Regions from separate parts of the Mycobacterium sp. E802 genome, predicted to be linked through region 1. Evidence: predicted binding sites of a transcription regulator. Region 1 holds the regulator's gene; the other holds the start of a gene.
The links. The regulator LexA, encoded in region 1, represses DNA repair genes until DNA is damaged. The targets are predictions, from matches to a motif close to CGAACANNTGTTCG.
Positions count from the first base shown of each region.

Region 2: the regulator LexA is predicted to act here: its motif matches at 2,437-2,450, upstream of A5699_RS16855 (HNH endonuclease signature motif containing protein).

Region 1 covers NZ_LZJD01000027.1:8,782-12,860, reverse strand. Annotated here, with positions in the region: gene A5699_RS04360 (PhzF family phenazine biosynthesis protein) at 1-566, shown strand, start outside; gene nrdR (transcriptional regulator NrdR) at 578-1,033, opposite strand; gene A5699_RS04350 (LysM peptidoglycan-binding domain-containing protein) at 1,198-1,704, opposite strand; gene lexA (transcriptional repressor LexA) at 1,901-2,626, shown strand; gene A5699_RS04340 (LGFP repeat-containing protein) at 2,629-4,079, opposite strand, start outside.
Region 2 covers NZ_LZJD01000109.1:122,451-126,529, reverse strand. Annotated here, with positions in the region: gene A5699_RS16860 (hypothetical protein) at 1-124, shown strand, start outside; gene A5699_RS28620 (DUF4333 domain-containing protein) at 468-806, shown strand; gene A5699_RS16855 (HNH endonuclease signature motif containing protein) at 1,053-2,432, opposite strand; gene A5699_RS16850 (PE-PPE domain-containing protein) at 2,770-4,079, shown strand, end outside.

The sequences.
Region 1 (4,079 bases):
AATTGGGTTACAGCGAAACCATATTCGTCGAACTGCCCCAACCTGGCGTGAACACCGCCCAAGCCCACATCTTCACGCCGGTCGCCGAGATGCCGTTCGCCGGTCACCCGACCGTGGGCGCCTCCTGGTGGCTGCGCGAACTCGGGCGGCCCGTCAACACCCTGCAGGTGCCCGCCGGAATCGTTCAGGTCGCGTACGACGGGGAGCTGGCCGCGGTCAGTGCGCGTTCGGAGTGGGCACCGGAATTCGCCATCCACGACCTGACCTCCACCGACGAGTTGTTCGCCGCCGAGCCCGGCGATTACGCCGATGACGTCGAGAACTATCTGTGGACCTGGCTGGATCGGGACGGAGGAGTACTGCGGTCACGGATGTTCGCCGCGCACCTCGGTATTGCCGAAGACGAGGCCACCGGTTCGGCGGCGGTCCGCATGACCGACTACCTCAGCCGTGACCTGACGATCGTCCAGGGAAAGGGTTCGGTGATCGAGACGCGGTGGCACCCGGAGGGCTGGGTGCGCGTGGCCGGCCGGGTCGTCAACGACGGCACCACGCGGCTGGGCTGATGCCGGCCGCGTTACGCCTCGGCGCGGTGGGCCCGCAGGGCCTCGATCTCACGTTCGAAGTCTTCGGCTGAGGAAAACGACCGGTACACCGACGCGAACCGCAAATAGGCGACCTCGTCGAGTTCACGCAACGGCCCCAGGATCGCCAAGCCGACTTCATGGCTGGGAATCTCAGGTGTGCCGAGACCGCGGACAGCATCTTCGACCTTCTGCGCCAACACGTTGAGTGCGTCGTCGTCGACCTGACGGCCCTGGCAGGACCGGCGTACACCGCGGATGACCTTCTCACGGCTGAACGGCTCGGTCACGCCACTGCGCTTGACCACCGCCAGCACCGCCGTCTCGACGGTGGTGAATCGACGGCCGCACTCCGGGCAGGACCGCCGCCGCCGGATCGCCTGGCCCTCGTCCGTCTCGCGGGAATCGACCACGCGCGAGTCAGGATGACGACAGAACGGACAATGCATTACCGCTCCTTCGTCATGCCGCCGGACAATTAGTTCGAGCGCCCTTGAGCGTACCCGCGCCGCCCTCGGCAGGTTCACCGCCGGGTCCAGTGGTGTGTAGGAGATCACGCCGGGGCAGGCCAGTGTGGCTGCCTGCCAGGATGTTTCAGCGGACATCGCACTGCTCAACCAACCGGGGCGAGCAGGGTCTGCCCGGCGTCGAGCGCCGACGATTCGAGTTGGTTCAGATCGCGGATCTGCTCGACCACGCGCGAGACCGGAGCGTCCGGGGCGACGCGCCGGGCCACCTGCTGCAGCGTCTCGCCGGTTTTGACCTGGACCACCGCGAGTTCGGCCGGCTCCGGCGCCTCGGTGCCCATCACACCGCCGAATTGCGCCACCAGCCCCAGCCAGACCGTGATACCGGCGGCAACCAGCGCCAACAACACGGTGGTGACCGGCGTGATCGGACGGCTGCGGTGCGAGGCCCGCGACATGAGAACGCCGGTTCCCCGGTAACGGACCGCGCCGCCGGCCGGCCGGGTCGGTGCCTGCCGCTGGACCCGGCGCAGCGGCCGAGGCTCCGCGGCACCGAACTGGGCGCGACCCCGAGACGGTTGCGCCTGGGACGCGCCCCGGGCCACACGGACAGCGCGGGAACGGCTTTCGGCGGGGATATCGATGATCGCCATCTGACTGCCTTTCGGTGGGACGTTCGCTCTTGTGTTCGAATATAGTCGCTCACATGTTCGATGGATAGAACGTGTGATCGAACTGTTGCGAAACGATAGGACGGACCACCGACAAGTTTCGGCGGCGAGGCTCCGTAGACGACACGCGTCGAACACATGTTTGATTAATGTTCAAACAAGGACTACATTCGCCCTCATGAGCGACGACCTGAGCAGGGACGGCAGCACCGACACCCCGGCGGGATCCGAGGGGGCGAGTCCACGCCGCGCCGCTGACAGCGGCCTCACCGAACGGCAACGGACCATCCTCGACGTCATCCGCGCATCGGTGACCAGTCGGGGCTATCCGCCCAGCATCCGCGAGATCGGAGATGCGGTAGGGCTCACCTCGACATCCTCGGTCGCCCATCAATTGCGCACCCTGGAACGCAAGGGCTACCTGCGCCGCGACCCGAACCGTCCGCGTGCGGTCGACGTCCGCGCCGCCGACGATCCGGCGGCCACCCCGCTCGTCTCCACGGATGTGGCCGGCACGGATGCGCTACCCGAACCGACCTTTGTCCCGGTGCTCGGGCGCATCGCCGCGGGCGGCCCCATCCTGGCCGAGCAGGCGGTCGAAGACGTCTTCCCGCTCCCCCGCGAACTCGTCGGCGAGGGCTCGCTGTTCCTGCTGAAGGTCGTCGGCGACTCGATGGTGGACGCGGCCATCTGCGACGGCGACTGGGTGGTCGTGCGCCAGCAGAGTGTGGCCGACAACGGTGACATCGTAGCCGCGATGATCGACGGTGAAGCCACCGTCAAGACGTTCAAGCGGACTCGTGGTCAGGTGTGGCTCATGCCGCACAATCCGGCGTACGACCCGATCCCGGGTAACGACGCGGCCGTGCTCGGCAAGGTCGTCACCGTGATCCGCAAGATCTGAGCTCAGTCCGCTCGCACGAATCCGTTCGTGCGAGCGAACTCCTCACTGGCGAACCAGATCTCGGCCACCGCGTCGTCGTACTCACTGCTGTCGGGTGACCAGTACTGGCCAGACTTGGTATCCGCCTTGATCGGGTAGCCCTCGGGTGCCCGGTTGGGGTCGTCCAACGGTAGGTGGATCGCCGTGACGGCCGGTACCTCGTCGAGTTCGATGGCGGCATGACGCCCACTGTGGGCCTCGCCACTGTAGGCCTCGGCATGGGTGATCACCCGGGTCGGCGCGGTATCCACATTGTCTTGATCGCCGGACAGCCCGAGATCCGCGGGAACCGCGAGACCTACCGGTGCACGCAGACCGTCGATCGGGCCGGCGAATGCACCGGTGTCCACCAGATCCTCGTCGTCGAGTTCGGCCTCGACATCGTCCTCGGCGTCACCTTCGGCGACCTCCTCGAACTCGGCGTCGATGGGCGCGTTCTCGTCGTCGAGGTCCTCGCCGTGGAAGTCCTCGTCATCGAAATCGTCGTCGTCGAAATCCCCGTCCTCGAAGTCGTCGTCGAAATCGTCGACGTCGCGGTAGTCGTCAAAGCCCGGCTCCGGGCCGGCCAGTTGCGAGGAATCCTCCGGCGGTTCCTCCTCGTCATCCGGGGGGCCGTATCCCGACGACGACTCCGGTGCAGCCCATTGGCTCACCGGCATCTGGCTGACCGGCATCGCGATATCGGTCGGACCATCGTAGGGAGACGCCGCGGTACTAGCCGATTCATCGACCGGCCCGGTGAATCTCGCCGTCGCAGCCTCACCCCCATAGGCGTCGCTGCGATCGTCGCGGTAGTCATCGTCGTCGTATCCACGCGAGTCATAGCGCCGGGCGCCGTAACGGTCCTCGTCGTACGGCCCCTCGCCGTGGCCGTCGTACTCGTCCTCGAACGGATCGTGGTCGAATTCGTCGTCGCCACCGGCCCGTCGCCGATGCCACAGCGCCGCCCCGACAATCAGCGCGGCCAGCAGCAGAACCGGAACCACGGCGATCAGCCACCACCAGCTCCAATGCCAGCTGAACGGCTTGTCCGAATCCGCGGCCGCCGCCGGCGGAGCCCCGGCCGGCTGTTCGAGGCCGGGCACCTGCAGCCCGCTCAATTCGGCGGCAAGATTCGAGGGTTCGGTGGTGAACTTGTTGGTGGCGCGATCCCAGGAGATGGCTCCGCCGCTGAATCGCTGGGTGACGACGGTGCCGTCCTCGGTTTGGTCGGCCATCGGGGCACCGAGCTCGCCCGTGGCTCCGCCGAGCTTGTCCCACGCCGCCTTCATCGCGCCCCGGACGATCACCGCACCGTAGTCGGGGGTCCAGAAGATCACCGGGTTGTCGGCTGCGGCGAAGGTACTGATCCGGCTGTTCGGCCCCAGGCCGCCTTCGGCCTCGCTTGCGGTCGGGAAGCCCAGATCGCCCTCCG
Region 2 (4,079 bases), on a different contig from region 1:
GCCCACATTCACCGGCGGAACGCATATCCTAGAGATCGTATTCACTGTAGCTGAAGAGCAATACGCGTCCTGTCGAAGCGAATTCGGAGAATTCCTGAAATCGATACAGATACTAACAAGTTAACAAGATTTGGATACGCTAGAACCAGACAACCGTAGCCTCCCCATGGGGAACGTCATCATCATGCGCGCCCCGAAGTATAAATCGAGTGAAATGCTCGAACGCCTTAAACGCGGGACTGTGGTGGCACTCTAGCGCGTACCGGATGCATCTGCGATGACCGGCGGATCCGCCGATCGTCGAGTCGCCGCACGACCGCAGGTGAAACTCGAAATTACTCGTATAGAGTTGACAACCCGGGCAGCTCACACGACTAGATGTTGAACAGCAGTCTAAGAGGTAGACGGCCTCATACCAGATCGGAGAAATGATGGGTCCTGCTGGCACTTCTCGGCTAGCACTGCTTATGTCATCCGTCGCCGTCGCCGCCGGTATGGCGTTGAGCGTCGTGGGATGCTCTGTAACCATCGGAGGAACTGGCGACTCGGCGAGTACGGTGCCGAACATTCCGCAAGCCGAACTTGAAAGTGGCTTGAAGAAAGCCATTACCGAAAAAACCGGCGCTCCAATAAAGTCGGTCGCGTGCGAAGGTCCGCTACAGGGTGTCGTCGGCGAAACACAACGTTGCATTGCTTCCTTTGCGACGACAGACGGTCTCTGCGCCGGAGTAACCGCTACTACCAAATCAGTCAATGATTCGAAGATAAATTACGATTTCAAAGTGGATGATAAACCGCTGGAATGACATAGCAGTGCGCACACTAGGCTCGAGTGGACATCCACCGGGCAGGACCTAGGGCTTCGTAATCGGTTTCTGAGACGATCTCGGTCTGCGTACATTTGCCTCGGACAGCGCCAGACAGATCGAAATCCGCACTATTCGCGAGCCGCACTGGTCTCGAATCAAACGGCGCTACAGCGCACCCAAAAAACGACACCCACGAGGAGACCCAACAAACACGGTGGAATCCTGAATAGGCAGCGCGCGCGTCTAGCTGGCGTCGCGCTCGAAGAGATAGCGCTCCGGGTGGTGGCAGTCATTGACCCGGGGCTGACCGGTATCGAGACTAGGCGGCGGAAGCCATTCGGTCCGACCGTCTTTGCCGGTTCTCGTCCGCCAGCCCTTGCTGCTCAACAACCGGTGACAAGCCGGGCACGCCAAGGTGAGTTGGTCGATGTCCGTCAGGCCGCCGTCGGCCCAATCCTTCTCGCGGTGGTGCACCTGGCACCAATCCGCAGGGGCAGTGCAGCCCGGCCGGGTGCAGCCGCCTTCCATTCCGAACAGTGCGAGCCGCTGCCCGGGCGAGGCAATTCGCTTGGTACGGCCGAGGTATAGCGGCACCTCTGAGTGCGACTCGTAAATGCACAGATAGTGATATGCGTGGCTGGCTATCCGGATCGCGTCGGCCATCGGCACCAGACTGCCGCCCCCGGTGATCGCCCAGCCCTCACCCGAGCAGATCTGTTCGAGCGTGGCCGTGACCACCAATGTGACCGGCAATCCGTTGTACTGGCCCAGCGTCCCAGACATCAGCACCGCGCGGCACATGGCCTTGAAAGCATCGTGGTTGCGCTGCGCCTTGGTGCGCAGATCCCACTTGACCGCTTCCTCGTCAGGTTCGCCATCGACACAGGGGTTTTCGTCGTCCGGATTGCACATGCCCGGTGCCGCCAACTTGGCGTTGTACGCCTCGCAGTACGCCCGGCACTCGGCATCGATGTACCCGTGGACCTTCGTCAGTCCATCGCTGTCCTGCTCACCGAATACGAGGCCACGGTTGCGTGCCGCCACGTCGTCACGCGGCGCGGGGCCGTCCTGGTCGATGGTCATCCGCAACCGATTCGCAACCTGCTGCAGCGCTTCAGGAGTCAGCCTGGCCGCCGAGCTGCCCAGCAATTCCTCGGCCTTGTCCCAATTTTCGGCGGTGACCCCGGCGGGCAGCTTCTTGAAGAATTTCCGGATGATCCGCACATGATCGATGCCGATGTCACCGCGAGACTGGGAAGCGGCGGTAGTGGGCATCACCGGCGGAAGCGGCTCACCAGTCATGGCACGGCGAGGAGACAGCACCTTGGCATCCTCGATCCGGGCATTCGCCTCGGCCTTACTGATCCGCAACGAATAGACCAATATGTCGCGAAGCGAGTTGTGGCCCGCCGTCTGCGGGGCGATCTCCTCGGCGATGTTGGTGATGATCTTGTGGTCGACCGACGCATGGGCACGAGCGATCCGCTCACGCCGAGTGGCGATGTGTTGGAGGTCGGTCAGGGTGAGCCCATCGTGGGATGCCGCGGCGATCTTGGCGGCCAACGCCTCGTACTCCTCGTAGCACGCCAGTAATTCCTGACGTCCCAGCGATGCGCTACTCATGACTCGAACATTAGTTCGAACGTCTGACAAGGGGAGTCGATTTGTGGCCAGAGTGGCAAACGAGGTCAAAGTTTTTTGAACTTGTCGACGCGATGCGATTTCCGCAATCACATCGCCACCGGCATCGACGCCCGAAGTGCGCACGTAACCGATCTTGAGACGGCTCGAAACGGCCGGGCAGACTACCGATCGCGGACGCAACGACAACGGATTCCGCGGCCGTGACCAGACGTTTTACGCACGTGATGGTTACTTTGGCAAATTTGCATCCGACCAATAACGTATTGCTACAGTGTGCGGGCACTGTAGGCCACATCACACCCCAAAGGCGGCGACATTGACGTCTCAGCCCACCCCTCCCAGGCTGCACAAGGCCAAGGTTGCCGCCACCGCAGCGGCCGTCGTCGCCACCACCGCAGCGCTGACCGCAGGCGTCGCATCGTCCGCACCCGAGGCACTTGCCGCGCATAACCGGAGCGTGCAGGCGGACGTTGAGCTGACCGCGGCGATCGAAGTGCCCGACGTTGTTGGGATCTACGGGGTGGGGCCGGTTTTCTGGGCCGCACAGATTCTTGGACTCACACCCGACAATGTGATCAAGGCAGCTGCTGGAGCCCTGGGCGGCACTGAGGTTGCAACAGCAGTCACCGCGTTGTTGGAAACGCTGGATGCAATTTCGCCAGTAGACACGGGCATCAAAGGCCCGTTGCCCGGCGATGTCTACGATGCCGTCAACGGGCTGAAGTACACCACCACAGGTTTCGCCGAGATGCTGGGTCTCGACAAGATTCCGATCATCAACGATCTGGTCGATCAACTTGTCGGCGTCGCACCCATCCTGAATCAGCGCCGTGCCATCATCTTCTCCGAGAGCCTGGGCGGCCTGACCACCTCGATGGCGTACCGCGACATGATCGAGGCCGTTACGTCCGACAGTGCCGACTGGGAGATAGGTGTCACCGGCCAGTGGCTGGTCTTCGTCAACAATCCCAGCCGTCCCGGCGGCGGATTGTTCGCGCTGGCAACGCCTTTCACCGACATGTTCGGATACAACTTCACCACTCCGGACGCGGGTAGCTACACAAACCCGAGCAAGACCAAAGTTCTCAACACATCAATCCTCGATGTGACCTGGGCATACAACCCGCTCTCCGACGTGCCCAGCACGTTGAATCCGCTCGCATGGGCCAACTCGGTCGCCGCCGGGGCGTTCCTGACCTATCTCATCCCGGACGAGGACGACAAAAACAACATCGGTGAACACGTGCTGCCGTTGCTCCTCAAGGGGATTCTCGACGGTGGAAAGGTGATGCTCGATCCGACCGGCGGACAAGGCATTACCATGTTGCCCGGGTGGAACCAGCTCGTCAGTGGGCTCAAGAATTGGGGACTTGGCGGCCTTGCTAACGGCTTGGAAAACGCCGCGAACGCCACCAAATTCCCCGGCACCGCCACGTACATCACGTATGACTCAGGCAATCTCCCATTGCTCGAGCCGTTCCGGATGGCACCGCATCTGCTGAATCTGGTTCCGGGCGTTGATATCCCGACACCGTTGACCGACAGCGTCGAAGATGCGTTGCGGATGATGGTCAACATGGGCTACCAGGACGTCGACCCGGACACCTTGGAGCGCAACTTCGACAA